Regions from separate parts of the Arthrobacter sp. HMSC06H05 genome, predicted to be linked through region 2. Evidence: riboswitches for the same ligand, from Rfam matches in the RefSeq annotation. Region 2 holds a riboswitch; each other region holds the start of a gene.
The links. A riboswitch is a leader RNA that binds a small molecule or an ion and turns the genes downstream of it on or off. The one in region 2 is predicted to bind S-adenosylmethionine.
Positions count from the first base shown of each region.

Region 1: it holds a riboswitch for S-adenosylmethionine, as region 2 does, so the genes downstream of both, HMPREF3160_RS07210 (O-acetylhomoserine aminocarboxypropyltransferase/cysteine synthase family protein) here and acs (acetate--CoA ligase) in region 2, are expected to answer to the same signal.
Region 3: it holds a riboswitch for S-adenosylmethionine, as region 2 does, so the genes downstream of both, HMPREF3160_RS09850 (acyl-CoA dehydrogenase family protein) here and acs (acetate--CoA ligase) in region 2, are expected to answer to the same signal.
Region 4: it holds a riboswitch for S-adenosylmethionine, as region 2 does, so the genes downstream of both, HMPREF3160_RS05445 (flavin reductase family protein) here and acs (acetate--CoA ligase) in region 2, are expected to answer to the same signal.

Region 1 is NZ_KV788989.1:19,228-26,583, forward strand. Features, by position in the region: gene gatB (Asp-tRNA(Asn)/Glu-tRNA(Gln) amidotransferase subunit GatB) at 1-134, shown strand, start outside; gene HMPREF3160_RS07180 (ribokinase) at 345-1,238, shown strand; gene tpx (thiol peroxidase) at 1,392-1,886, shown strand; gene HMPREF3160_RS07190 (hypothetical protein) at 2,037-2,228, shown strand; gene HMPREF3160_RS07195 (phosphotransferase family protein) at 2,283-3,191, opposite strand; gene HMPREF3160_RS07200 (CPBP family intramembrane glutamic endopeptidase) at 3,222-4,049, shown strand; gene HMPREF3160_RS07205 (VOC family protein) at 4,092-4,733, opposite strand; SAM riboswitch class IV at 4,869-4,984, shown strand; gene HMPREF3160_RS07210 (O-acetylhomoserine aminocarboxypropyltransferase/cysteine synthase family protein) at 5,073-6,404, shown strand; gene HMPREF3160_RS07215 (homoserine O-acetyltransferase MetX) at 6,470-7,356, shown strand, end outside.
Region 2 is NZ_KV788974.1:114,072-121,427, reverse strand. Features, by position in the region: gene HMPREF3160_RS02295 (M20 metallopeptidase family protein) at 1-149, shown strand, start outside; gene HMPREF3160_RS02290 (HpcH/HpaI aldolase/citrate lyase family protein) at 190-1,131, opposite strand; gene HMPREF3160_RS02285 (amino acid permease) at 1,141-2,598, opposite strand; gene acs (acetate--CoA ligase) at 2,785-4,827, opposite strand; SAM riboswitch class I at 4,836-4,933, opposite strand; gene HMPREF3160_RS02275 (hypothetical protein) at 4,992-5,264, shown strand; SAM riboswitch class I at 5,270-5,383, shown strand; gene HMPREF3160_RS02270 (LLM class flavin-dependent oxidoreductase) at 5,414-6,844, shown strand; gene purL (phosphoribosylformylglycinamidine synthase subunit PurL) at 7,028-7,356, opposite strand, start outside.
Region 3 is NZ_KV788983.1:658-8,013, reverse strand. Features, by position in the region: gene HMPREF3160_RS05120 (CynX/NimT family MFS transporter) at 1-140, opposite strand, end outside; gene HMPREF3160_RS05115 (LLM class flavin-dependent oxidoreductase) at 297-1,730, opposite strand; gene HMPREF3160_RS09850 (acyl-CoA dehydrogenase family protein) at 1,720-3,189, opposite strand; SAM riboswitch class I at 3,199-3,285, opposite strand; gene HMPREF3160_RS05105 (MarR family winged helix-turn-helix transcriptional regulator) at 3,445-3,972, opposite strand; gene HMPREF3160_RS05100 (SDR family NAD(P)-dependent oxidoreductase) at 4,230-5,159, shown strand; gene HMPREF3160_RS05095 (amidohydrolase family protein) at 5,330-6,193, shown strand; gene HMPREF3160_RS05090 (acyl-CoA dehydrogenase family protein) at 6,195-7,356, shown strand, end outside.
Region 4 is NZ_KV788983.1:81,549-88,904, forward strand. Features, by position in the region: gene dnaB (replicative DNA helicase) at 1-1,101, opposite strand, end outside; gene HMPREF3160_RS05440 (PepSY domain-containing protein) at 1,594-2,226, opposite strand; gene HMPREF3160_RS05445 (flavin reductase family protein) at 2,345-2,869, opposite strand; SAM riboswitch class IV at 2,910-3,023, opposite strand; gene rplI (50S ribosomal protein L9) at 3,221-3,682, opposite strand; gene rpsR (30S ribosomal protein S18) at 3,706-3,945, opposite strand; gene HMPREF3160_RS05460 (single-stranded DNA-binding protein) at 4,016-4,615, opposite strand; gene rpsF (30S ribosomal protein S6) at 4,669-4,968, opposite strand; gene HMPREF3160_RS05470 (acyltransferase family protein) at 5,221-7,356, opposite strand, start outside.

The DNA of each region.
Region 1 (7,356 bases), on a different contig from region 2:
CGGACGTGGTCGAAAAGATCAAGGCTGGCAACCAGAAGGTCATCGGCGCCCTCATGGGCCCGATCATGAAGGCGACCCGCGGTCAGGCTGATCCAGGCCGAGTCCGCGAGATCATCCTCGAGAAGATCAACTAGCCTCGCTTGCTCCCCGTCTCGGGATGGTGACCGTTGGTCCTCACCACGAGGCGGGGACCAGCGGTTAACGCCCTGCCACTTTAAACAGCCTGCCACTTCATACACCGCGCCAGTTCCTACATGGCGCCGTTCATACACCGCGTCAGTGTCACACACGATGCAGTTTCGAGCATCACGCAACGTAGAGCGCATCACGCAAGGAGAGCGCGCATGAGTAAGCCAACCGTCACCGTTGTGGGGTCCACCAACCTGGACATCACCGCTACCGTGCACCGCCTACCGGGGCCAGGTGAGACCCTCCTAGGGCGTACACTCGTGCATTCCCCTGGTGGCAAGGGCGGAAACCAAGCGCTCGCGGCCTCGCGAGCTGGCGCCCGCGTCCGGTTCATCACTGCCATCGGAAGCGACGATGCCGCGCGGGAGGCCCACGAACTGCTCACAGCGGATGGTGTTGACTTGAGCCACGTGCTCGTGCGTGAAGACGAACCAACAGGAACCGCGATCATCACGGTCGACCACGGGGCAGAAAACACGATCATCGTGATCGCCGGCGCTAATCAGCACCTTGATGCAGGGGCCGTGCAGGCACGCGCCCACGCTGTTGAAGGTGTGGTTGTGTTGCAGGGTGAAATCCCGGTCACGGGAATCCAGGCTGCCTTCGCGGCGGCCGAGGACCGGGTGGTTTTCAACCTCGCACCCGTCATCGACGTCCCGGCTGATCTGATCTTGCGGGCTGACCCGTTGGTCGTCAACGAACACGAGGGCGCAGGGGCGCTGAAGATGCTCGGCGGCGACCCTGAGGGGCTGAGCGATAAGGAGATCGTCCGTGAGCTCAAAGCCGCCGGAGTGCGTTCGGTGGTCATGACCCTGGGCGCAAGCGGTTCACACGTGATGGACGAGACCGGCGAACACAAGATCCCAGCTCACACCGTGAAACCCGTTGACACCACCGGTGCCGGGGACGCGTATGTCGGGGCGCTTGCTGCGCGGCTCGCGGCAGGGGACAGCCTCACCGAAGCGGCCTCCTACGCAAGCCGTTACGCCGCCGACACCGTGACCCGTCCCGGAGCCCAAGCATCCTACGGCGTGTTGCCAGTACGCTGACAGAACCGCTGACCTCGCCCATCCGGAAAGGCTGCCCGTCCGCAGACGCTGCCCGTCCGCAAGCGCCGGAAGCGTGGCGCTGATGTCCGCTGTTGGCTAAGCCTGAGGCTAAACCCTTGCCAAATGCTGGGGCACCTCTGAAAGGATAAGGCTATGGCTACTATCGAGTTCCAAGGTAAGACCCTCAACACGGTTGGCGACCTCCCCGCTGTAGGTAAGGCCGCCCCAGAGTTCACTACCGTCAACACCGACCTTGAAGACGTAACCCTCAAGGATTACGCAGGCAAGCGCGTTGTGTTGAACGTGTTCCCGTCGATCGATACCGGGGTGTGCGCCCAGTCCGTTCGCGAATTCAATAAGCGTGCAGCGGGCCTTGAGAACACGGTTGTTGTGACTGTGTCCATGGACCTTCCGTTCGCGCTCGGCCGCTTCTGCGGCGCTGAAGGCATCGACAACGTTGTTGCGACCTCGGCATTCCGTTCGAGCTTCGGCGAGGACTACGGCATCAAGTTCGCAGACGGGCCAATGAAGGGCCTCATGGCTCGCGGCGTCATCGTGATCGACACGGACGGCACCGTGCTCTACTCCTCCCTGACTCCAAGCGTGGGTGAGGAACCAGCGTACGACGAGGTCCTCAACGTCCTCTAAACCACACACGTGCTGGCGCCCGGGGTCACAGACCCCGGGCGTTTCGCGCATCCACGCAGCAGTGCTCATCTAACAGAACTGGGCGGGCCTTCAACAGCTCAGCCGGATGCGGCAAGTAATCTCCGGAGATGAACGTGAACACCGACAACGATGGACAACAAATTTTTCGGCGCACTGTTTGGCGCCGTGATCGTCGCGTATCTGCTCTTCTTTGTCCCTAACGTGAGCCTCATCATCGGTATCACGGTCGTGTTGATGATCGCATCCTGGTGGGCGGTTGTAGCGTTCTGGCCTATTGAACCGCCAAAGAAACCGGGCGTGCGGACCTACCGCTCGAACTAGCGAGCTCCACAGTATGAGCCCCGTAGCGAGCTCAACAGTATGAGGCCGAGGGGATTACTGGAGCAGCTCGCGGCATACGTGTGCGGCTTGAGCGGCCCTCATGATGCGCGGCTGGGTTTTCCTCAAAAGCCGGCCCCAGGTTTTCACTCCACCGCGCAGTGCGGCGTCAGCCACGCGAGTCAACGCCAATGACCCGTTCCACACGTGGGCTCGAGCCGCGAAGAACTCATCCGGGGCTGACGGGTCGATCACGTCTTGGCCGTGCCACAGCGATAGATGCGCCAGATTGATCGCCGGGTCCCACAAGGATGCTTTGTCCCAGTCGAGGATCCCGATCAGCTCGCCATCACGCCAGTGCATATTCCGGCCCGCTAAGTCCCCATGCACTAAACCACGCCGGAGTGAACCGCGAAGAGCGGCGCCTTGGCCCACCGCGGATCCCATGGCTTGCTCCATCTCACCCAGAGTAGCTAACACGGTAGCGGCACTTGCCCGCACATCGGGCTCAAGCGCATCGATCGCAGCATCGGCGCGGGCCTGGGTCCATTGAGGTTCTGCCTCCCAGGGCGCGCCAACCAGGCCTTCGTAGGCGCTCAACGGAACCGCCTGCAGGTCGGTAATAGTCCGCCCCAACGCTGCAGGGTCGCCTTGGTGTAGCGGGTGGGCGGCACCGGGGATGAAACGTTGGATGATCCCGCCGGCGGAATCGATCGGGGAGCGGGATTCAGGGACGAGCCACGGAACATGCGGGGCAAGCGCATCCGCTAACGCGGCACGGCGGGCTTGGGCGAGCGCCTCCTCACGAGTCCGGGCCATCCGGAACACAACCTCAGGAACCGGGTCTGCCGGGATGAGAACCAGGTTCGACTTCCCAGATTCCTCAACCCGGCCAGAAACCCAATCCGCGGCAGGGTATAAAGCGTTGGCGCGTTCAACTTCTTCGCTCGTGGGTTGCCTGGCCATGCATCCAGCCTACCGAGCATAATCGGATGCATGAGTGCCCAATCCCCACACGCACACACCCCAGACGGTGACGGCTCAGCGAAGACGCCCGGCCTGGGCGAGCTGGGGGCGCCCTCGCGAAAGGCCCTGGGGTGGGAGATCGGCATCGTCCTAGCGCTCTCTTTGGGCAAATCCGGGGTGTATGCGCTCATCGACTTGCTCGACACCATCACGCGCGGCCCCATCTCCTCCGGGACCGCGGCCCTCAACACCTCAACTAGCACGCGTGAGTGGATTGATCTGCTGTATCAGCTTGCCGGCATCTTCTTTGCGCTTGCCCCGGTAGCGCTCGTGATCTACCTTGTTTCACGCTGGCCGGGCAATAAGCCTTGGCGTAGGTGGGGCATCGACGGTCAACGATGCGGTAGCGACGCCGCAGTGGGTTTCGCATTCTTCGTGCTCATCGGCGTAGGAACCCTCGCGGTATATGCAGCGGGCAGGGCGCTCGGTGTCACGACTGCTATCACGACCTCGGGCCTTCCGGACGCGTGGTGGAGCGTACCCGTGTTGCTGTTGGCCGCACTCAAGAACGGGCTGCTTGAAGAGATCGTGGTGCTCGCCTACCTGCATGAGCGGCTCGCAACACTGAAATGGACGCCCGCCGCGATCATCATCTTCTGCGCCGTAGTGCGTGGCTCCTACCACCTCTACCAAGGCATCGGGCCGTTCATCGGCAACGTAGCGATGGGCGTGATCTTTGGGCTCTACTACCTGCACAAACGCCGCATCATGCCGCTCATCTGGGCGCACTTCTTACTCGATGCGGTCGCGTTTGTGGGCTACCCGCTGCTCGCGGCATGGTTCGGGTACGGTAGCTAGCCCGCGCCGTCGGCCCTGTCAGCCGCCGCCGGGCCAACGCTGTTAGAGGGTTACGAGGCCCTTCGGGGTCTTCAACGTGACTGACTGCAGGCCCGGCATCCCGGAGGGGGAGGTGAAGTTGAATGTGACCTCGCCCTTGAAGTCTTCACCTGGGTGGCCGAGCCATTCGTCGATGCGTTCGCGGTTACCGGAGATCGTGAGTTCCACGATTTCACCGTGTGGCTCTTCAGCCCGGGATGGGTGCAGGTCCTCGAAGCTCTCGTCCCAGCGGAGGAAGTAGGGAAGCTGAGGGTCTGCGATGAGCCCGTTGATGCCGATCTGGCGCCACGTGAGCTCTCGCCCGTCGGGGAACTTACGCGAACCGGGGACCGCGCCGCGTTGCAGGCGCTCCTCGATAGGTGTGAGGTCCTCTACTGAGACGACCCAGCCCATCCATCCGCCACCCATCTCGCTTCGGGCGCGTACTGCCTTCCTGAACGGCTGCTGGAGAGTGGCCGGGTGGTCTAGTACCTCAACGACTTCGAGGTACTGGTGGTTGTGGAGGGGGAAGAACACGTTGCGTGTTCCGAAGCGTGGGTGCACGCCTCCTTTGACGTACCGGAGCCCGAGCTGATCGGCGATACGGTCTGCGGTGGTGATGAGGCCTTCTGGCCCGCAAGCGTAAGAAACGTGATCGAGCTTCATGGGTTAAATCTGACACTGTGTGAGCCACATCTCTACTTAGGTTTACCTAAGTTGAAGTCCGGCCTGTGGATCAAACCGGGTGTGGTGGGCGTTATGTGGTGCCAGTGGGTTGGCGTGTTGTAGGCTAATTGCCAAGGTCATGAGTGCCAGTGCAAAACCCCGGTTTGCTGGCCGGCAACCCTCCGTCCGCGGCGGGGTGCCCCGGGTGAGGACCTGGTCACACGGGAATGCCGCTGTGGCAAGCGCGGGCTCTGCCCGCCCGTATCCGGGCGGACGTTACGTCAAATCAACCGGTGTATGCGGGCAAGCCCCTCCTATGAATCAAGGGGTGCACTGTATATGTCGCAACAAAAGTTCGAAACTCGTCAGATCCACGCCGGCCAGACTCCAGACCCGACCACGGGTTCGCAAGCGTTACCGATCCACCTGACCAACGCGTATGTTTTCCCTGACACCGAGGCTGCTGCCAACCGCTTTGCGCTGAGCGAGCTGGGGCCTATCTATACGCGCTTAGGTAACCCGACCACCGAAGTCATCGAGAACCGCATGGCAAGCCTCGAAGGCGGCGTCGGTGCGCTGTTCGTCGCCTCCGGAATGGCGGCTACGAGCTATGCGATCCTCAATGTTGCGGAAGCCGGCGATCACATCGTCGCATCGCCATCCCTCTATGGCGGGACGCAGAACCTCTTCAAGCACACTCTGCCTAAGCTCGGTGTCGAGGTCACGTTCGTGGAAGATCCAGACGACCTGGATGCATGGCGCGGGGCAATCAAGCCGAACACCAAGGCCTTCTTCGGCGAGACCATCGGTAACCCGCGCCAAGACGTGTTCGACATCGAAAACATCGCCGCGATTGCACACGATGAGGCAGGCGTACCGCTCATCATTGACAACACGCTGGCAACCCCGTACTCGCTGCGCCCGATCGAATGGGGCGCCGACGTCGTGGTTCACTCCGCAACCAAGTACCTGTGCGGCCACGGAACCGCGATGGGCGGGGTCATTATTGACTCAGGAAACTTCGACTACACCCAACACCCGGAGCGTTTCCCGGGTTTCAACCAGCCGGATGAGTCCTATCACGGCATCGTTTACGGCCGCGATATGGGTGTTGGCTCGCCACTGGGTGCGAACCTCTCCTACATCCTGAAGATCCGCGTGCAGTTGTTGCGTGACACCGGCGCTGCGATCTCCCCAATGAACTCCTTCCTGATCGCCCAAGGCCTCGAAACGCTCTCTCTGCGTGTTGAGAGGCACATCGAGAACGCGCAGAAGGTCGCTCAATGGCTCGAAGCGCGCGATGACGTCTCCGCGACCATCTATGCCGGCTTGGAATCCTGCCCGTGGTATGAGCGTGGCCGCCACTACGCACCCGAAGGGGTGGGCGCGATCGTCTCCTTCGAGATCAAGGGAGCTGAAGACAACGAGGAAGCGGCCCGCGCCTTCGTGGACGCGCTCGAGCTGCACTCGCTTGTAGCCAACCTCGGTGACGTCCGCTCGCTCGTGGCGCATCCATCATCCACAACCCACTCCCAGCTGTCTCCGGAAGAGAAGCGAGCCGCCGGCGTGGGCCCAGGCACAGTACGCCTCTCAGTGGGCCTTGAACACGTGGATGACATCATCGCCGACCTGCAGAAGGGTTTCGACGCCTTCCACGCCGCCCGCGCCTAACTAGCGCCGGGACATTGGCATGTGGCAACGGAAGCGATAGAAACTCACGAAGCGAAAGCAGCGTTATGACGTTGGATGTACGAGAACACTCACAACACAACGCTCCCGAGAGCGATGTGAAGATCCTCCCGCTGGGCCCGCTGGATCTAGAGACAGGCGGGCACCTTCCCCAAACCCATATCGCGTACGAGGTTTTCGGCGAGCTCAACGCTGAGCGCAGTAATGCGGTCCTCGTTTTGCACGCGCTGACCGGCGACACCCACGCAGCCGACGGAACGCCGGCTAAAGATGCGCCGGCTAACGATGCGGCAGTGACCGATGCGGACGCACCGCAACCTGGTTGGTGGCGCGAGGTCGTAGGCCCGGGTAAGCCGGTGGACACCACCACGTATTGCGCAGTGGTTCCGGCAGCCTTGGGCGGGTGCTCAGGCACGATCGGCCCGGCCTCGCTGGCCGAGGACGGGCAACCCTATGGTTCGCGTTTCCCATTCGTGACGATCCGCGACATGGTCGAGCTTGAACTGCGCCTCATGCACGCACTCAACATTGAGGCGTGGCACGCCGTTGTTGGCGGCTCGATGGGCGGGGCACGTGCGCTCGAATGGGCCGTGAGCTATCCGCAACACGTCACCAAATGCGCAGTGATCGCCGCGACCGCTGAATCATCGGCCGAACAGATCGCGTTCGCGCAGATCCAAACTGAGGCGATCCGGCTCGACCCACAATTCCACGGCGGAGACTATTACAGCCACGGCAACGGTGCCGGCCCGCAGCGTGGCCTAGGCATAGCTCGCCGCCTCGCCCACGTCTCCTACCGCTCCGCTGCCGAGCTCGACCATCGTTTTGGGCGCTCGCCGCAAGGTAGCGAACTTCCGCTGGGATCTGCTGGCCGTGATGAACGCGGCCGCTACGCGGTCGAGTCGTATCTGGACCATCAGGCGCATAAGCTCGT
Region 2 (7,356 bases):
TTTTCCTCGGTGCCGTCCCGGAAGGTGAAGACCCCACGAAAGTTGCGGGCAACCACTCGCCACACGCGATCTTCGACGATCGCGTGCTGGGCCGTAGCGTGCGGCTTTTCGCGGAACTTGCGCTACGCCGCGGGCCTCTCGCACAGTAACGATCAGCCCGCGGCGGCAAGCCCGTAGCGGCTACGCGTGTCAGTAGTGGTAGGTGTCCGATGGCGCAGGGGCCGGGTCGGATGCCTTGCGCCACTGCACGTTGTAGGCCTTCGCAAGGGCGAGGATCTTGTTCGCGCGAGAGAGGCGCGGCAGATCGGAGCCGTTGCGGATCTCTCCGCCGGCTTCCTCGAATTCTGTGAGGAACTCATGTGCCCATGCGACGTCCTCGCTGGAAGGGGAGAGGCCTTCGTTGACGGTTGCGGTCTGTTCTGGAACTAGGCACAGTTTGCCGGTCATACCGAACTCGCTCGTGACCGCGGCGGCTTCGGCGAGTTTGACGCCCGTGGTACCCACGGTCGGGCCGTCGATCGCGCCCGGCAGGCCTGTTGCGCGGGATGCGATCGTGAACTGTGAGCGGGCATAAGCCAACGCCATCGGGCCGTCCCCCATCCCGGTGTCACGGCGGAAGTCACCGATACCGAACGCCAAACGATAGGTCCCCTTCGCCGCGGCGATCGAATCGATGCGCTGCAAACCGCGCGCGGTCTCAACGAGTGCAATCACGGGAATCCCAGGCAAACGGCGTGCGGTCTCATTGACGTGGTCGGTGGATTCGACCATCGCAAGGATCACACCGGCCAAACCACCCTCAGCCACAGGCCCACCCACAGCAGACGGCAACGCGGCAGCTAAAGCCTCAACGTCGTCCTCCCAATACTTGGTCGCATAACCGTTCATACGAACCCACGCGGTGTGGCCGCTAGTCATCCACTCAACCGCGGCTTCACGGGCAGCAACCTTGTCTTTCGGCGCCACCGCATCTTCGATATCCAAAACCACCACATCGGCGGCAGAATCTTCAGCCTCAGCGAAACGGTCAGGATGCGCCGCGTTCGTCAAAAGCCACGAACGCGCAAGGTCTGGGCCGATCTTCTGACCGGCCGCCGTAGGGATCTGTGCAGGGTAAAACGTAGGAGCCATGACCACACGTTACTGACTCTGGCGGCGCTTGAGCCACGTTGTGACAACATATATCACCGAAATCAGGGCGATCCACACGGCACCCGCGATGAGTGAGACGCGCGTGTTCGGGAACCACGCCATCAACACGATCACCAGAACCAGGAAGGAACCCGCGAAGATCGGGGTGATGGGCCACAACGGCACCGGGAACTCAAGCCCTTCCTTAGGCACGCCTTCGCGGCGTAGTTTGATGCGCATCGCGGTGTGGGACAGCAAAACCATGCACCACAGCCACGTGATCGCAAACGCACCGACCGAGGCAACCACGGCGAAAGCGGACTCCGGCATCAGGAAGTTCAACACCACACCCACCGTGAGCGCGCACATCATGAGCAGTGCCGCAGCCCACGGCACGCCCTTGCCCGTGGTCCGGGTGAACGCGCGTGGGGATTGCCCCAGGTGTGCCATCCCGAACAGCATGCGGCCGGCACCGTACGAGTTCGCGTTGATCGCAGAGATCGCGGCCGTGAGCACCACGATATTCAAAATATGTTGCGCCGCCGGGATTCCTAGCGTTGCGAAAATCTGGACGAACGGGGAAGTGTCCGAGCTCATGTGGTTCCACGGAACCAGCGTCATGATCACACCCAAAGCCAGAACATAGAACAGCAGGATGCGGATCGGAACCGAGTTCACGGCGCGCGGGATCGCGGTGTGCGGATCGTTAGCCTCGCCCGCGGTCACGGCGATGGTCTCGATGCCACCGAAGCTGAACACGACCATCGTCAAGCACGCCAGAATACCGACCCAGCCGTTAGGCGCCAAACCGCCGTGATCGAAAAGATTATGCAGACCCGGGGTCGCCTCACCCGGCACGCTCATACCGATAATCAGGATCGCGATGCCGCCGAGGATCATCGCGATTACGGCGCCGACCTTGATGATCGACATCCAGAACTCCATCTCACCGAATACCTTGACATGCCGGGTGTTGATGCCCGCGATGAGCAAAACGACCGCTGCCGCCCAGACCCACTGCGGCGCGTTAGGGAACCATAACCCCATATACACGGACACCGCGGTCACGTCCGCGATCGAGACGACGAGCATGCAGAACACGTACGTCCAGCCGGTCGTGAACCCCAGGTAGCGGCCCAGATAGCGGGTCGCGTAGTCAGAGAACGCGCCAGCAACCGGGTTGCGCACCGCCATCTCACCCAGTGAACGCATCACGATGAACACCGCGGCACCGGCCACGATGTAGGCGAGCAGAACGATGGGTCCGGCTGCCTTGATCGCATCCGCTGACCCATAGAAAAGCCCGGTCCCGATTGCCGAACCCAGCGCCATGAACTGGATGTGGCGCCCGGTCAAGCCTTTATCGAGGGACTCCTTCTCAACCCGGGGCGAGGCGTCGGCGCTGGAACCCGTGCCGCTACTGGAACCCGTGCCGCTGCCGGAAGCCGTGTCTTTGCTAGAACGCATGCATCGAGACTAGGACGATGCGTGACCCAATGCACATTCGCGATAAGGCTTGGGCGAGCCGGCCGCCTAAGCCTGGACGAACTGACTTCAAATCAACTCAAAGTACGCATTTTCTCTTGCGGGCACGGCCTCCCGCCGTAGCCGCCGGTCAGTTCTCCGGTGGGTACGGCCTAGCTACGGATACAGCTAGCCGCGGGCGGCAGCGAGCACGTCCGGGATGCATTCTTCGTTGCGCAGGCTCGTTGTGTCGCCGAGCTGTTCGCCGGTGTAGGCCTGGGTGAGGATGCGGCGCATGATCTTGCCGGAGCGGGTTTTCGGTACGTCGGGGACAAGGATGATGCGGGCCGGTTTTGCGATGGGCCCGATTTCCTTGGTCACGGTGGCGCGTAGCCGTTGCGCGAACTCGGCGACGGCCTCATCGCTCGCGTCAGCGCCAAGCAGGGACTGGTCGCCGGGGACCACGAACGCGATCGCGGCGTGCCCGGTCTTCGCATCCGGTACCGGGCACACGCCGGCTTCGACAACACCCGGGTCGGTCACGAGCGCGGACTCGATCTCGATGGTCGAGAGCCTGTGGCCTGAAATGTTGATGACGTCATCGGTGCGGCCGAGGATCCAGGTGTCGCCGTCGACATCCACTTTCGCGCCGTCGCCTGCGCTGAACCAACCGTATGTGGCGTAGGCCTTCCAGTAAGAGGTGTACCAGCGTTCCGGGTTGCCCCACACGGTGCGCGCCATCGAGGGCGGGAACTGGGTGAGCACGATGTTGCCTTGGGTTCCAGCCGGTGTCGGGTTGCCCTCGTCGTCGACAACCGCGGTCGCTACCCCTGGCATGTCGCGGCCTACGCTGCCGGGCTTGACGGTGGTTGCGCCGGGTAGGGGAGTGAGTATGGTGGAGCCAGTTTCTGACTGCCACCAGGTATCGACCATGCTGATGCCGCGCTCGGGTTCCCCGGTTTCAGGGTTGGCGGGCTGGTAGGTGTCGCGGCCGATCTGTTCGCGTAGCCACCGTGCTGCTTCAGGGTTGACAGCTTCACCTACGGTTCCGCCGAGGCGGATGCTGGAGAGATCGTATTCGGCTGGGATCCCTTCCGGGAACCAGCCCATGAGCGAACGCACGAGCGTTGGCGCGGTGTAGTAGGAGGTCACACCATAACGCTGGATGACTTCGAAGTGCCGGCCCGGGTGCGGGGCGTTCGGCACGCCTTCATAGATGACTTGGGTCGCGCCGGCCCCGAGCGGCCCATAGATCTCGTAGGTGTGGGCGGTGACCCACGCGAGATCTGCAGTGCACCAATGCACGTCGCCCGCGCGTTGAGCTGGGTCCGGGTGGGCGAAAATCTGGTTATAGGTCGCTACAGCACCGGTGAGGTAGCCGCCGGTCGTGTGCACCAGGCCCTTCGGTTTCCCGGTGGTCCCGGAGGTGTACATGATGAACAGCGGATTTTCCGCATCGAACGCTTCCGGTGTGTGCTGCCGGGGCTGGCGGGGCACAATCTGGTCCCACCAGATGTCACGGCCTTCGGTCCACGGGATGTCTCGCTGGCCGGTGCGGTCGATCACGAGCACATGCTCGAGCTGGTTCTCCCCGGATGCGGCCTCGTCCGCGATGTCCTTGACGGGCACGGCCTTGCCGCGGCGGTACTGGCCGTCGCTGGTGACCAGCAGCTTGGCGCGGGTGTCTTCAACCCGGAAACGCAACGCTTCTGCGCTGACCCCGCCGAAAACAAGCGAGTGGATCGCGCCGATGCGTGCGCAAGCCAGCGTGATGATGATCGTCTCAACGAGCACCGGAAGATAGATCACGACGCGATCGCCGCGGGTGATGCCCAGTTCCGTGAGCGCGTGGGCGGCCTGCGAGACTTCCTCGGTGAGTTCGCGGTAGGTCACGGTGCGACGGTCGCCGGGTTCACCTTCGAAGTAGAGCGCTACTTTGTCCCCGTTGCCCGCCGCTACGTGGCGGTCTGCGCAGTTGACAGCGGCGTTGAGCGTGCCTCCCGCGAACCAGGTTTGCTGCAGACCTTCCTGAGTTTCAGGGTTAGGCGGGGTTAGCGTGTGCACCGTATCCCACGGGGTCTCCCACGTGAGCTGCCCGGCCTGTTTGGCCCAGTACGCGCTGTGCTCTTCATCGCTAAGCAGCGCGTCATCGCTAGGCTGCGCGCTGCTGAGGTTTGCGTTGCTGAGCTGAGCCTGGGCGGCCTGGTGCGCGGGTGCGGACGTTGCGGTCATGCGTTGTCACTCCATCGATCCTGGCGTGAGCACCATGCCCGGTAAAAACCCGGGGTGGTTGCTGCGGCGTCGTAGAGCCAGATCTCTCAGCCGCTCTGGATGGTTGTGCTGTCCATAGTGGGTGACGAATGCGGTTGCACGCAAATCGGGTCAGCGTGTGTGTCATGTTGCTCAACACGGCTGGCGAAGCAAAGGCGTCCGATGCGGCGGGCGATCACCCCACCCATGATCCCGTTGATGATCAGCGCGATGATATCGACGGTAAAGAACACTTCTGGCCGCGCAAATTCCACGTCGCTGTAGCCCTTTCACCTGCAGAAACCCGTGTTATGGCTTGGGGTAATACTTTCGCAAGTGTAGCCGCCGATGCGTGCCGTCATTCTTTGTCATCGGTCACGAGCGATTTGCGTGATGCCCATGGTGTGCCTCTATGCTGAATCCGTATCCATCCAGAGCGGCCGAGAGATCTGGCTCGTTGACGCCGCAGCAACCATCCTGAAGGGTTCCGTAGCAGGAATCGTGAGGGAAAGGTGCTCCCGCCAGAAGACGATGGCGCAGCGTTTGAGGGCTGCGGGAAAGGGTTAACATGTCGTCTGAAAAACCGATTCTTCTCAACGCCTTCGCGATGAACACGATTGGCCACCAGTCCCCGGGTTTGTGGAAGCATCCGGAAGATACCTCGCGGGATTACAACAAGCTCTCGCACTGGGTTGAGCTCGCCAGGATCCTGGAAGAGGGCCGTTTCTCCGCCCTGTTTTTGGCCGATGTGATGGGTGTGTATGACGCGTATGCGAACTCCCCGGAAACGGCGTTGCGTTCCGGTGCGCAGATCCCGTTGGCTGATCCGGCGGTGATCGTGGCGGGGATGGCTGCAGCGACGAAGAACCTCGGTTTCGGTGTCACTGCGGGCACTGCGTATGAGCATCCGGTGGGGCTCGCGCGCCGCATGGCGACCCTGGATCACATCACGGGCGGGCGAGTCGGCTGGAACGTTGTGACCGGCTACCTCGAGTCCGCGGCGAAGAACTTTGGCCAGACCAGCCAGATGGAGCACGACGAACGCTACGATCACGCGGATGAATACCTCGAGGTCGTGTATAAGCTGCTCGAGGGTTCGTGGGAGGACGACGCGGTTGTAGCTGACCGCGAATCCGGCTTGTTCGTTGACCCGGCTAAGGTGCACCCGATTGAACACGAAGGCACGTGGTTCAACGTTCCAGGCATTGCGATCACGGAGCCTTCCCGCCAACGCACCCCGGTGATCTTCCAGGCCGGCGCGTCCTCGCGCGGTATGGCTTTCGCGGGGAAGCACGCTGAGGCTGTGTTCGTTTCGCAGGCAACCAAGGAAGGCCTCGCGAAGACCGTGAAGAAGATTCGTGAAGCAACCGTGGCGGAGGGCCGTAACGCTGATGACGTCAAGATTTTCGCGATGATCACCCCGGTTGTGGGTAAGACGAACGAGGAAGCGTGGGAGAAGTTCCGCGAATACCAGTCTTATGCCGATGAGCAGGGCGCGTTGGCGTTGCTCGCAGGCTGGACGGGCATCGACTTGTCCGAATACCCGCTGGATGCGGTGATCGGTGAAGACGTGGAGTCCAACGCGATCCAGTCCGCGGTGAACATGTTCCAGGCGGCTTCAGGTGATTCTGATAAGCCGTGGAACGTGGGCCAGTTGGCGCGCTACATCGGCGTGGGTGGTTTCGGTCCGGTTGCCGTGGGTACCGGCCGCGAAGTCGCCGAACAGTTCCACGAATGGGTGCGTGACACCGGGGTGGATGGCTTCAACGTCGCCTACGCGGTCAAGCCTGGCACGTTCCGTGACGTCGTGGACTACGTGATTCCAGAACTCGAAGCGCTCGGCGTGTACCCGAGCGCTGAGGAAGCCGCCGACGCCACGGTTGCGTGGGATGCCGACCGCCCAGTGGAAGACCAGACGGGTTCCTCCTTGCGCCACGCACTGTTTGGTCGCGGCGACCGGTTGCCGGAAAACCATCCGGGCGCGGCTGTCCGCCGCTAGGTTGCCACGCTGGCGGGCAGGAGACAGCGCCCGCCAGCCAGGGTAGGCCGTACAATTCACGGCCGCGAATACGACATGGCTGTGGGCGCCAGGATGAACCTGGCGCCCACAGCCATGTCATATTTTTGACGGTGCCTGCTAACGGTGTGCTGTAGCCGTACGGCACACCGCTAGCAACGGGAGTTAGCCGAAGTGGCGTTGCATGGTTGTGCCCCAGCCTTCGCGGATTTCGTCGAGGGTAGCGGAGAACTCGCCTTGAACTTCGATCGCGTTCGAGGAAGCGTCCACGACACCCAGGCGGACGTGGGCGAAGCCGCGTGCCGCGGCCATCGCGGTGAAACGTTCCTCCTCGGAACGCGGCAGGCACACCAGCGCGCGGGCCTGCGATTCAGAGAACAGAGTGGTGAAAGCGTCAATGCCGTCACGCTGCTTGAGTTCATCCAGGTTCACGCGCACGCCGACGCCGTAGCGCATCGACATCTCGACCAGCCCGGCTGCGAGGCCGCCTTCGG
Region 3 (7,356 bases), on a different contig from region 2:
GTCATCGGCATCCGCAGATTCGTGGCGATCAACAAGATACCTGCGATCGCCAAAGCCGGGCTCACAGCCCTCGCCGCAACGCCCGGTGTCTCAGGGGCCTGAGTCTCACCAGCAGCACTATCCCGCATCGAGTTGCTCATTCCGTAACGTTATCGCCCTTTCCGCGCCGCGCAAGCCGGCAACCGTCACAACACGTCATCACAATCCGCGGCTGCAGAATTACGATGCGGCAGCAGGCTCCGTGGGGCATCCCACGGAACCCGCCCGCCGGCTATGCGCGGCCGGTAGGGAAGCCCTTAGCTGCCAGCTTCCACCAAAGCGCCAGTGCGGAAGCGGGAACCACGATGTGTTTCAGGCAACCAATCCTGCCCCGTCACCGCGGCACGCAACGTCACGGCATCAGTTGCCGCCGCATCGTCGGTGGTATCGGCGTCGGCGCCTTCAGCGCCGGCATCAGCCAACAGGCCCGGCTCGGCCAGCAGGCCGCGGCGCCTCAGCACGGGGCTCACGTATTCAACGAAACGTTCAAGATCAGCCGGCCGCACACCACTACACACATTGAAGCCATCCACGCCGGAAGCCGCCTGCCACGCCTCCAACTGATCTGCAACGCTCTCGGGGCCACCCACAATCACGGGGCCACGGCCACCCAACGTCACGAACGCGGCAATGTCCCGCACGGTCCACTCCCGCGACGTGTCGCCGGAGGTGACCGAGCGCAGTGCGGACTGATTCGCGTCCGTCTCAACCTCGGCCAGCGGTGCATCGGGATCCAGGCCGGCCAAGTCAACGCCGGTCCAGCCCGCGAACAGTGCCAGAGCCCCTTCGACGTCCACGTACTGCTGATAGGACTCGAAGCGGCGTTGCGCCTCCTCGTCGTCGGCACCCGTCACGACGGTGACCATCGCGAAGGTGCGCACCGCATCGGCGGGCCGGCCCGCGACCTCAAGCGCCTCGTGCAAGCGCTCAATATAGCCGCGCACAACGCTCGGCTCAGAACCGATCATGAACACGGCCTCAGCGTTCTCGGCTCCAAAACGCAAGCCCCGTGCCGAGGCGCCCGCCTGGAACAAGAACGGGGTGCGTTGCGGTCCCGGATGCGTCAGTGACGCCCCATCGACAGAGAAATACTCGCCCTTGTGCTCAGCCTTCCGGACACCCGCCGGGTCCACGAAAACACCCGCATCGGCGTCCTTGAGCACCGAACCCGGAGCGAAACTGCCCTCGAACAGCTTGTACATGACGTCCATGTACTCGTCCGCGCGGTCATAACGCTCATCGTGGGGCAGTTGCCGCTCCAAACCGAGGTTGCGGGCCGCGGAATCCTGATACGACGTCACAATGTTCCAGCCAACCCGGCCACCCGTGAGGTGATCCAGGCTCGCGAACCGGCGCGCCAAGAGGAACGGGTCCTCATACGTGCACGACGCCGTCAACCCGAAACCGAGCCTACGGGTGACCGCAGCCATCGCAGACACCGCAGCGAAAGGATCCAGCAACGGAACTTGAACGCCGCGCTCATGCGAGACCGCGTCGCTGCCGCCGTACACGTCATAGGTCCCCAGCACATCGGCCAGGAAGAGGGCCGTGAAACCGCCTTTGTCCAAGGTTTGCGCCAGGCCGGTCCAGTAGCTCAACTGGTCAAAATCCGCTGCCCGGGATTCCGGATGCCGCCACAAACCAGGGGACTGATGCACCGGCGTGGCCATCTCAAACGCGTTAAGAAGCACGGCGCACCTCACCGATCGCGTTGAGACCCTCCGGGACGGTGCCGTTGACCAGGTAGTCGCCGATGATCCGCTCACGGAACACAATCGGGTTATGCGTCGCGACCGTCTGCGCATTGCGCCAGTGCCGGTCCAGGTTCTTCTCCCGCGACGTGTTCGATGCGCCACCCGTGAGGAACAGGTCAGAGCAAATACTGGTCACGATGCCGGGCACAGTCACGTGCGCGCGCTCAACAGCAAGCTCCGCCTCAGTCAGCAAGCGCTGCGCTGTGTCAGTAGCGGCGCCGGTGCCAGCGTCAGTGTTGCCAGTAGCGGCGGCGCCAGTATCGGCGTCACCGTTGCCATCGCCGGTGCCAGCGTCCTCGCCTTCGAGCGAAAGCACGCCCTCGGCGGCTTCGAGCCGCCGCGCAGCCTCAACCACCGCCGACTCCACTACGAAAGCCTGCGCCGAAAGCCGGCCCACAACCCCCAGAATCTGCGGGTCCTCAGAGTGCGGAACACCCAATCCGGTATTGAAGGAGCGGGTCCGCCGGCGCACGCCAGCCGCCGCATCGTTCACAACGTTGCGAGCAATACCGGCCAGCACGGCGAGCAAAACAATCTGGAACAGCGGCGCCTCAAACTGCGCCTCGGCACTGCCGGGAACGCGGTTTAGAATGTGCTCGGGCGCAACTTTCACATCGGTGAAACGCGTGGTTCCCGTACCGGTGAGGCTCTGACCGAAACCGTTCCAGTCATCCTCAAGCTCAACGCCCGGAGCCCGCGTGGAAACGACAGCGAACTGTCGACCCTCGGTCGGTGTTCCATCCGCATCAAGCAGCGTGGCCGAAACCCGGGTATGTGTCGCGTACGCGGTGCCAGTGCAGTAATACTTAGCGCCGTTGAGCACCCCAGTGCCGTCCGCCTGCACAGCCAACGTGGTGTTGAGCGTATTCAACGCATTCCCGCCGATCTCCGTGGATGCGTTACCCACAACATCGCCCGCCAAAACCTTCGCATACCAATACTGGCGGGTCTGCTCATCCTGGTACCGCAGCGTCTCCACGAAACCCGCGTGGGAACGGTATTGATGCGCGATGTTCGGGTCAGCCGCCGCCAGATCGATCAGCAGCTGCACCCAGTCGGTGAAGCTCACGCCCGGGCCGCCGTACTCGGTAGGCACGCGAAGCACGGTGAATCCGGCGCAGTTGAGCTCGGCGATCTCAACGAACGGCAGAACACGATGCGCCTCCCGCTCAGAAGCCCCACTCGCGATGCGGTCAAAGATCGGGCCGAAATGCTCACGCAACTCTGCCAGGCTTGGCGTGTGGCCGGCCTCCCACGGGGTGACCGGCGCGTCCTGCGTGGTGACGTAACGTAGCCCTTCGGCGAAGCTCAAGTCAGCCGAGGAAACAGCGGTGCTGGCTTCCGCATCGGCGGCTGCTGCAGGGTGGACAGGGGTGTGCGTGGACAACGATGACACAGTTATTCCTTTCCATCGTTCCTGGCGGGAGCACCGTGCATAAACCGGTTGCTGCGACTTCAACGAGCCAGGTCTCTCAGTCGCTCTGGATGGGTTACAAGCACCATTTTTATACGTGCCGGCAGGGCACTGTCAACAGCCCGACGGGCGGCGCGCGTCACAAAACGTCAACAAGAAACGCCCCTGCGTGCCTGCTTAGATGCAGGCCCGCGGGGGGCGTTTCGTAAGGCTTTAGCGGGGCTCAGCAAGCAGAGGTCAGAAGGCGACTTTCTCCAGCAGCCGGCTCAGCTCGTGCCGCTCGTCGGAGCTGAGCGCGGCGAGCACCACGTCGTCGGAGGCCATGGTCAGCGCGCGTGCCCTCCGGTAGGCATCCTGCCCCTGCGGTGTGGCGATGACGATCCGGGAGCGACGATCGCGCGGATCCACCTGGCGCTCGACCCATCCCCGCTTCTCCAGGAAGTCCACCAGGTTCACTATCTGGCTCGGGTCCAGGCTCAGGAAGTCGCCGAGTTCGCGCTGGGACGGGTTCACGTCCGCGGCGGCCAGGGCCAGCACGGAGTACTGGCGGACCTTCAATCCCATCTCCTCCTGCAGGACGCGGTTGGCGTGGCTGTGGCCGATGCTGCGCAGCCGGGCCGCCAGGAACTGGACCTGGCCGGCGAGCTCTGACGACGTGAACTCCGCCATGCGCTCGGCCGCAAGCGCTGTGGAGGGGGCGGGGAAGCGCTGGGCGGCCTCGGCCGGGTTCACTGCGGCTCCGGAGGTGTCCTGGGTGGTCGTCATGTGCCTGTTTCCTTGGTCCGTGTAGTTGAGGACGTGATCCGGCTGATCTTGCCCATATAGAGGCTTGTCCCTTGCAGAGGATCGTACTCGAAATGCAAGCCTCGAAAAATAATTGACAATTTCAATTATATGTACTGTCATGGTTCTTGTGTGGTGAACGCCACACCTGGACCATCCGAGAGTATCCGCCGCGAGGCGGCACGCAGGCTCTCTGAACAGAACCGACATCTAGAACGTCACCACCGAAGGAGAACCCCATGTCCCTCGACGGCAAGGTAGCCATCGTCACCGGCTCGGGCGCAGGCCTGGGCCTCGCCTACGCCCAGGAGCTCGCCCGCCAGGGAGCCTCCGTGGTCATCAACGACGTCAACCAGGAGACCGCGGACGCCGCTGTCGCCTCCATCACCGAAGCCGGCGGCAAGGCCGTCGCCGCAGTGGTCCCTGTCGGCACCAGCGAGGCCGCCGACCAGCTGGTCAAGACCGCCGTGGACACCTTCGGCGGCCTGGACATCCTGGTGAACAACGCCGGGATCCTGCGGGACAAGTCGTTGCTGAAGATGTCCGACGAAGACTTCGACCTGGTCATCAACGTCCACCTCAAGGGAACCTTCACCTGCGTCCGCGCCGCCTATGCCTACTTCAAGGAGAACGGCGTGGCCGGCCGCATCGTCTGCATTGGATCGCCAACCGGCCAGCGAGGCAACTTCGGCCAGACCAACTACGCCGCAGCTAAGGCGGGCATCGTAGGCATGGTCCGCACCTGGGCCCTGGAGATGAAGCGCGCCGGAGTCATGGTCAACGCCGTCATCCCAGTTGCGGCCACCGCCATGACCAAGACCGTCCCTTACTTCCAGAAGGCCGTCGAAGCGGACGAGCGCGGCGAGGCCATGCCATCCTTCTTCCGCCACGACCTCGGCTTCGGAACCGCCGACGACGTCGCCGGCCTCATCGCTTTCCTTTCCTCCCCGGAGGCCGAGGGCATCACCGGCCAGGCCATCGGCGTCGGCGGCGATCGCCTGCAGGTCTGGTCCCACCCAGAGCCAGTGGCCACCGAGTACCACGAGGGCGGCTGGGACTACGCCACCATGCAGACCCAGGGCGCCGAGCTGGTCAAGGCCAACCGCCAAGAGGTCGGCGAGAAGATGCCTCCGCTGCCAGCCGAGCTCGAACCAGAGCAGAAGAACTAAGGACAAGCACCATGACCGGAACCCAGGACACGGCCCCGCAGGGGGCTGCGCACGGGAACGACAGCGGCGCCCCTGCCTCGATCCCTGCTCCCGCCTCAACCCCTGCTCCCGGCCCCGCCCCAGTCCGCTACGAGCTGGGCGTGGACGCCTCGGCCATCGAGGCCGTGGACATGCACGTGCACCTCGAGGTGGACTCGTGCGGCCACAAGGCGCTGCCGGAAGACTTCTTCGAGGCCTCCGCGAAGTACTTCAAGTCCGCGGAACGGACCCCGAGCGTGGACACCATCGCGGAGACCTACCGGCAGCGCCGGATGGCCGCCGTCGTCTTCACCGTGGACGCGCGCACCCAGTTCGGCCACAAGCCGAACTCCATCGATGACCTCGTGGCCGGCTGCGCCCGGAACAACGACGTCCTCATCCCATTCGGCTCCGTGGATCCCCGCACCGGGGCGGACGCGTTGGCCGAGGCCACCCGCCAGGCCGAGCAGCTCGGAGTGCGCGGCTTCAAATTCCACCCGTCCGTGCAGGGGTTCGACCCCTCGGACCGCGAGTACTACCCGCTCTGGGAGCGGCTCCAGGAGCTGGGGCTGCCGATCGTTTCCCACACCGGACAGAACGGTATGGGCGCCGGCCTGCCCGGCGGGCGCGGCATCAAACTGAAGTACTCCAACCCGCTGCTGCTGGACGACGTCGCCGCCGACTTCCCGGACCTGCAGATCATCATGGCCCACCCATCGGTGCCCTGGCAGGACGAGGCGAACTCGATCGCGACCCACAAAGCCAACGTGCACATCGACCTCTCCGGCTGGTCCCCGAAGTACTTCCCGGAGTCCCTGGTCCGCCAGTCGAACAACGTGCTGGCTCGCAAGGTGCTCTTCGGAACCGACTTCCCGCTGATCACCCCGGACAAGTGGCTGGCCGCCTTCGCGGAGCTTCCGCTCAAGGACGAGGTCCGGCCGTGGATCCTCAAGGACAACGCGGTGCGCCTGCTGGGCCTGGACCGTGAGTCCACGACCGAGACGAAGGGAGACTGAGATGGCTGAACCAGTGACCGGAAGCATCATCCCATCCGACTTCTACGGCTACGCCGAGCGGCTGACCGAGGCCGAGCGCGCCGTCATCCTGGACCTCAGGGAACGGCTCGAGACCACGGTGAAACCGCTGGTCAACCCAGCCTGGGACGCCGCAGAGCTTCCCCAAGAGCTGGTGGACGCCGTCCGCGCCCTGCCGCTGATGGACCCGCCAGCCCTCAAAGAAGCCGGAGAGCCCATCCGTAGGATCCTCACCGGGTTCCGCAACTTCGAGCTGGCCCGCTGCGACATCAACGTCGGCACTCTATATAACGCGCATGCAGGCCTGTTCCGCACGGCATGCACCCTGGGCGGCGGGGAACAGCAGGCGCGGGAGCTGGATGCGAAGATCATCGACTACTCGCTGACCGGCGTGTTCGGGCTGACCGAGCCGGACCACGGCTCCGATGTGGCCGGCGGACTGGCCACCACCGCCACTCATGACCCGGAGACGGACACCTGGGTGATCGACGGCGCAAAGCGCTGGATCGGAGGCGCGACCATCTCGGACGTCGTCGCGACCTTCGCCCGCGACACCGCCGACGGCCAGGTCAAGTGCTTCCTGGTTCCGCGGGACGCCGATGGGGTGAGCATGTCGATCATCCCGAACAAGGCATCCCTGCGCATCATGCAGAACGCCCACATCGAGTACCGCGGGGTGCGGGTGCCCGCCTCGGCCCGGCTCGAAGGGATCAACTCATTCAAGGACGTGGCCCGTTGCTTGCGGGCCATGCGCTCGGACGTGGCCTGGATGGCCGTGGGTGCGACCGCGGGCGCCTATGAGGCCGCGCTGCGTTACGTCCGCGAACGGCAGCAGTTCGGCCGTCCGCTGGCCGGATTCCAGCTCATCCAGGAGAAGCTGGCCATCATGCTCGGCAACCTGACCTCCTCCCTGGGGCTGATGGTCCAGCTCACGGAACAGGAGGAGCAGGGGATCTACAAGGACGAGAACTCCGCCCTAGCCAAGATGATGACCTCCCTACGTCTACGCGAGACCGTGGCCCTAGCCCGCGAGGTCTGCGGCGGCAACGGCATCACCCTGGACACCGACGTGGCCCGCTTCCACGCGGACGCCGAGGCCGTCTACTCATACGAAGGCACCCACGAGATCAACGCGTTGATCGTGG
Region 4 (7,356 bases), on a different contig from region 2:
AGCCAACAGTTTGAGCGCACGCGAGAACTCAGCGACCTCTTGTTGGCGCGATTCAACGCGTTTACCTGATGACATGAGCTGCAGGTAGTCCAGCACCACGAGCTTGAGGTTGTGTTGCTGCTTGAGGCGGCGGCATTTCGCGCGGATCTCCATGAGCGTCATGTTCGGTGAATCGTCGATGAAGAACGGCGCGTTATTCAGTTGCGGGAGGGTGCGGGCGATCTTGGTCCAGTCCTCGTCGCGCAAGTCACCTTTACGCAGGTTTTGAAGCCCGACGGCGGTCTCAGCTGAGAGCATGCGCATCGCGATCTCGGTGCGGCCCATTTCTAGCGAGAAGAACACGGTGGTCATGCCGTTTTTGATCGCCGCGGAGCGGGCGATATCCAGCGCGAAGGTCGATTTACCGACTGCGGGGCGGGCCGCGACCACGATCATCTGGCCACCCTGGAACCCCTGCGTCAGTTCGTCAAGCTCATAGAAGCCCGAAGGCACACCGGTGATTTCGTCGCCGGTCATCTGCCCTGCGGCCTCGATCTCATCGACCGTGGACTCCATGATCTCTGAGAGCAGCACGTAGTCTTCCGCGGCGCGCCGTTCAGCAACCTGCATGACCTCGGACTGGGCGTCGTTGACGATCGCGTCGACCTCACCGTCGGCTGCGAAGGCCATCTGCGTGATGCGATCGCCCGCGTAGACGAGGCGGCGCAGGATGGCGCGCTCCCTCACGATCTCGGCGTAGAAGCTCGCGTTCGCGGCCGTCGGAACGGATTGGATCAGCTCGTGCAGATAGGCCGCGCCACCGGCACGGTTGAGCTCACCGCTCTTGGTCAGGTGGCTCGAGACGGTCACCGCATCAGCCGGTTCCCCACGGCCGTAGAGATCGGTGATCGCGTCAAAAATGATCGAGTGCGCGGGCTTATAGAAATCCGATGAGCGCAGAATCTCTACACAGTCGGCGATCGCGTCCTGGGAGAGCAACATGCCACCCAAAACCGACTGTTCAGCCGCTACATCCTGAGGCGGGACGCGCTCAGCAAGTGAGGACGCACCCGAGGATGATGCGCCTGCATCGCTGTAGTCGGCGTCGCTGTACTGATCCACTGTGCTCCTTCAACCTGTACTGTCCTCAGGCTCAGTGTAGGGCGAAATAGACACAACACAACCCGAGTTATCCACAGCCCCTGTCGATAGTGTGTGGACTATTGTGGAACACACCGGTGGATATCCACTACTTCTGTGGATAACCTGGGGAAAACATCGCTGTGATTTTGCTTAAAATTAGCTGTATCCCGCGAGATTCCGCGGTTTTTTCTTGTGGATTATGAAGATGCTCTAAAAACTTTTCCCCAACCTTCAAGCACACGTGTCATGTTGACAAGAGGGATATCCACGCGATACATGCCTGAAACGCTAAGTTATCCACAGGTTTGGGCTAGTTACCCACAGACTCGCCCGAGTAGAGGTTGAAGGTTCGCCAACTCACCCTCGCGGAAGGTTGACCGCCCCCACAAATGGGGCTACATGCACATGGGGCGAGCCCGAAAGGGCCCGCCCCACAAACTACCTTGCACTATTGCTTATGCTTTTGCGTGCTTATTTGTCCTTCTTGAGGACCTGTCCGCTCTTGACGTCCACATAGACCGTCACGTCGGCGCCGCCACCCTCTGGGTAGATATCAACTTCCCACATGATCTGGCCTTGCTCCTCGTCAACGCTGACGTCATCGAGGGTGCCTGGGGTGTCCTTGAGCGCGGTCTCGATCGCCTTAGCGATTTCTACCTTGATCGCGTCATATTCGCGGCGGTCATCGCTGTCTACGTCTTCGACTTCATCCTGGTTGGTGACCTTGGATCCGTCAGCGGCTACCTCGAGCTCGTGACTCTTATTGCCCTTGACAACATCTACGCTCCAGCCGCTCTTATCGTCATCCCAGTCGAGGTCAACGGCCTTGCCGCCAACTTCCTTTTCAGCGGTCTCGATCGCCTTGAGAGCGTTCTGTTGGCTACCACCCTTGGTTGGGGCTTGCGCGTTGTTGTCTGCAGAGTCCTTACCATCAGCGTCATCGGCGTCAGTGTTCTGCGCCTGCTGAGTCTCAGTCTGCTGAGTTTGGGTCTGCTGGGCGTCCTGGGTGGGTTCGGAGGTTTTGTCCTCCGTTGGAGCACCGCAAGCGGCAAGAACCAGCGCGAGGGTTGCTACGGACGTGAGGGCTACATGTTTCTTCTCCATGGCCTCAATATACGCAGATCGGGACTCAGATAGCACTGCTTTTTTTGCTCAGCTCTAAGCCAACCTAGATTAACTGCCCGCGTTTGTCCTATGATCAGCGCCTTCCAAACAGCAGGCTTTAGGCGGTTACGAGTGCGCGGTCTGGAAGCTGCGCAAGGTCGCGGAACGTCTTGCCGTGCAGCACGATCGGCTCTCCGTGTTCCTCGCCGTGAGATACAGCGTGGACCTTCAACAGCACGATGGTGTGGTCGCCTGCCGGGACCGTGTCATAGATCGAGGTCTCAAGCCACAGGGCGGCGCGGTCCAGGAACAAAGCACCGGAGTCAGCTAACGTGACGTCGAGGCCGCTGAAACGCTTGGATGCGTCGCGGGAGGCGAGCTGATAGCAGACCTCGCGGTGTTCATCGGCCAGAATCGAGACGCCGAGCCGATAGCCGTGCTTGAGGCGCTGCCATGTGCGGGATTCGTTGCGAACTGAGAAGGATACGAGCGCTGGCTCATATGAGATGCCGACCGCAAAGCTCGAGGAGACCATGCCTTCGTGGTGGCCTCCCACGCGGGAGCAGAGAGCTGCCACGCCTACAGGGAAACGGTCGAATGCCGAACGCAGGGTTGCCTGGTCGATGGTGTGGGTCAGGGACATAGCGATTCATCCTTCGCAAGTATCGGCCGTCCACAATGGCCGGCGCAGCTTGCCGCCGGCATTCCCGACGGCCGAATCGTCACCTGGGGCACCCCACCTACGCGAGAGGGTTGCCGACGGATTAGCCAGGGCCTAAAAATCCGTACTCATGATTCGTGTGTTAAACGATAAACAGTTCAGCGCACGCCGTGCAACTGAATGTGTCATGTAGTTCATTTAATGAGACGAACGCCGCACCCTTTCTCGGGTGCGGCGTTCGTTCACGCCCCTCGCGGGGCGCGTCTCAGACTGTTTCACACGTGAGCTGACACGCGGTTCACATTATGGTTCCGCGCGCTGAGTGCTTGAGTGTTACTTGCCCTTTGGTGCTGCAACAACGTGCAGCGTGGTGTTCGCGAGAACGTCTTCGTGCAGGCGGACGGTGGCTTTGTAGTGGCCAGTGGTCTTGACCTGCTGTGCGATCTCGATGGTGCGCTTGTCGACCTTGCCCAGGCCGGCAGCCTCGATTGCTGCTGCAACGTCGGCCTGCTTGACGGTACCGAACAGGCGGCCGGTGTCACCAGCTTTAACCTCGATGCGGATCTCAGCGTCCTTGAGGCCGTCTGCGATCTTCTGTGCTTCTTCGAGGTTCGCGATGCGGTGGGCCTCGCGAGCAGCCTTGATGGACTCGATGTCCTTCTCGCCACCCTTGGTCCAGGTGATCGCGTAGCCGCGTGGCAGCAGGTAGTTGCGTGCGTAGCCGTCGCGTACTTCGACGATGTCGCCCGCAGCACCCAGGCCGGTTACCTCATGCGTGAGAATAAGCTTTGCCATGTTTCTTCTCTCCTCCTTCTTGCTTAGCCGCGGCCAGCGCCGGAGTATGGAAGCAGGGCAACTTCGCGCGCATTCTTGATCGCCTGAGCGATCTTGCGCTGCTCCTGCACGGTAACGCCAGTTACACGACGAGCGCGGATCTTGCCGCGGTCGGAGATGAACTTGCGAAGAAGGGCGACATCTTTGTAGTCAATGTAGTCGATGTCGGCGGCCTTGAGCGGGTTGGCCTTAGGCTTAGGCTTGCGAATTTCAGGCTTAGCCATCGTGGAGCTCCTTAGTTTGTTTTGGAGCCCGCAGTGTCAGCTGCGGGATGGGTATTGGTTTGAAAACGATTTAGAACGGTGGTGCGGACTGGCCGGGGTTTGCGCCCCAGTCGCTTGAGCCGCCAGAGTTACCCCACGGGTCGTTAGCTGGAGATTGCTGAGGCGCACCCCAGTCTCCGCCGCCGCCCTGGTTCTGCTGGCCGCCGAAGCCTCCGCCTTGGTTGCCGCCACCAAAGCCGCCGCCGGTGTTTCCACCGAAGCCGCCCTGGTTGCCGCCGAAACCGCCTTGGTTACCCCCGCCGCCTCGCTGGTTGCGGGTGACTTGTGCGGTTGCGTAGCGCAGGGCTGGGCCGACTTCGTCGACGTCCAGTTCCCATGCGGTACGGCGGTTGCCGTTCTGATCGTCATAGCTGCGGGCACGGAGACGACCCTGGGCGATGACGCGCATGCCCTTGGTCAGTGATTCCGCCACGTTTTCGGCGTGTTCGCGCCATACGCTGCAGCGCATGAAGAGGGCTTCGCCGTCTTTGAACTCGTTGGCCTGACGGTCGAAGATCCGCGGCGTAGAAGCGACCGTGAAGTTCGCTACCGCGGCACCGGAGGGCGTGAAACGCAGTTCCGGATCAGCGGTGAGGTTACCCACCACAGTGATGATGGTTTCTCCAGCCATGATTCCCCTTAGCGTGAAGCGTTGAAACGTGGTTGTGCCCGCTGAGGACGCGCTTACTTGATGCGCTGGTCCTCTGGGCGGATGATCTTGGTGCGCATGATGGACTCGTTGAGGCCCAAAACACGGTCAAGTTCGGATGCGGTCTGTGGCTCAGCGGTGAAGTTAACCACTGCGTAGATGGCCTCAGCCTTCTTGTTGATTTCGTAGGCCATGCGGCGACGGCCCCAGATGTCGATGTTCTCGACGGTTCCGCCGTCCTTGGTGACGACCTCGAGGAACTTGTTGAGCGTCGGTTCAACGGTGCGCTCGTCGACCTCGGGGTCAACCAGCAGCATCAGTTCGTAGTTACGCAAGTGAACCCACCTCCTTTGGACATAAAGCGGGCACGGTCTTTCCGTACCAGGAGGTTCTATTGCGGTAGCCCCTACCCTGCCATGCAGGGCGTGCAAGCCTGCTGAAGTGCGCATCACGATGCGGTTACCAGCAAAACTTGAAAGTGGGCAACAGCACCAGTCTACCCGCAGTACGGCTCAAGCCATAACTCTTCACTGTGCGTGTGGGTGCCATCATGCACTGCGATGTGCAGCGCGCGTGGGCGGGAGGAGTCAGTCCTTGTGGTCGCGTAGCTGTTGAGGGAGGCGGCGCTCCAGGACGGGTGCGAGGCTTCTCAGGTACGTGTTGGTCACGTGATTTCCATCCCTGTAGATCAGCGTGTTGCCCGCGACCACGGAGCATTCGTCTTTGCTGCAGAAGTAATCGGTCATATCAAGGAAGTAGACGTCATCGAGCCGCCCGGCCGCCTCTACCGCCGGGTCATCAAGCAAACCTTGTTCAACACTGAAATCGCACTCGTGTGGCTTGTCCATGCTACCGGAAACGCACGTGCGTGGAATCGGAATATCGTCATCACGCGACGGGACCGGGGTGTCTCGAACCACCACAAGCTGCGCCCCGCTCTTCTGCAGTTCCTTGAACGTGCGTTCGTAACCGTCCGCCGCATCGCCGCGGAATGTTGATCCTGCAAAGTTCTTGGTGATGATCACATCAGGCTCATCCTCAATTACCCGCTGGATGGATTCCTTATTCGGTTCAACGCACCGCTCATCAGCTTTACCGAGCTCACGAGGTTCAAGTGACATGGGGCATGAAGCCTTGGTGTAGGTGATGATCCGCCAATCGTGGTGCTTCGCTAGCTCCTCTAGCGGCTCCACGAGCATCCGGGCGTGAGAATCACCCATTATCGCGATCGTCTTCTCGCCGTCTTCCTTACCCTTCACGCAGCGCGGCGTGTGTTTCTTGCCGTTGCCCGCGAAACACTCCTGATCCGTGCGCGCATCGTCCTCAGCTTCCGCAGGGGTGGGCGTGATGACCGAGCCATACGTGAGCGCCGCTGGAAGCTCGTCTGCGCGCTCCCCTTCAGTGACCAACCGGCCGCCCGGGCTATCCGGATGCCCCGCATCGAGCTTTTGAGCCCCGGACTTCTTGATGACCGGATCCCAACTACCGGCAGCGAACTCCGGCCGCTCACCTTTTAGAAGCTCCGCAGCGAGCTCCTTCTGTTCGCGATTGATCGCATCCGCACGCACAATCGGAGTCACAGCAACCGCAACAGCAACGAGCGTTGCCACGCCACCTGCGATCCACGCTGGCGCAGGCGAGACCTTCAAACGCTTCCACTGGCGTGCAGGCTCCTCAACCCAACGCCACGAAACGTGCGCGAGCACACACGAGATCAGCATCAGCACGGGCACTTGCCACCAATACGGCTTATGCTCCGTGATCTGCACGAAAACCATGTACACCGGCCAGTGCCACAAATACAGCGAGAAAGACACCTTGCCCAGCCACTGAACCGGCGCCCAATCAACCAGCCAATTCAGCGACAACGCACCACTGGTACGGCCCGCGATGATCACCGCCACAGCCCCCAGTACGGGAACCGCCGCGCTAGCACCCGGGAACGGGGTCGCGTGCGTGTACGTGAGGATCGACCAGCACATCGCCGCAAGACCTGCCAGCGCTAGCACCGCACGCCACGAAACGCCGCCGCCCATCCGTTGCTTGCCCTTGCCGGAATCGTCCTTGAGGATGTAGGGCGCCAGGGCTGCGATCAAGCCGCCTAAGGCGAGCTCCCACACGCGCGTTGTCGTGATGAAATAAGCCGCCGGATCGTTTGAACGGACCCTATATTCAGCCCACACGAACGAGGCGAGGATCACCGCCGAAAACAGGACGATCGCATAGGCACGCACAGTGAGCCCGATGCGGCGGGCGAGCCATACGGCCAGGATCACCACGAGCGGCCAGAGAACATAGAACTGTTCCTCAACGCTGAGTGACCAATAGTGTTGGAAAGCGGTCGGCGCATTGTCTGAGGCCAGATAATCCACGGAATCAACGGCCAAAACCCAGTTCACGATGCTCAACAGGCTCGCGATGCCTTGCCGCGAAACCTGTTCCCACTGCTCCGTGGGCCACCATATGAACGTTGCAACGATGATCACGCACGCGGTCACTGTCGCGGCCGGCATGATGCGGCGGATGCGGGCAGCCCAGAACTCAGCGAGGTTGATCTTGCCGTGCACTTCGGCGTCCCGCAGAAGCTTCGATGTGATCAAAAACCCTGAGATCACAAAGAAGATATCGACACCAACAAAGCCGCCCGGAACTGCCCTGGGGTAGAAATGCCACGCCACAACGGCGAAGACGGCAAGCGCCCGCAGGGCTTGGACCTCCGGGAG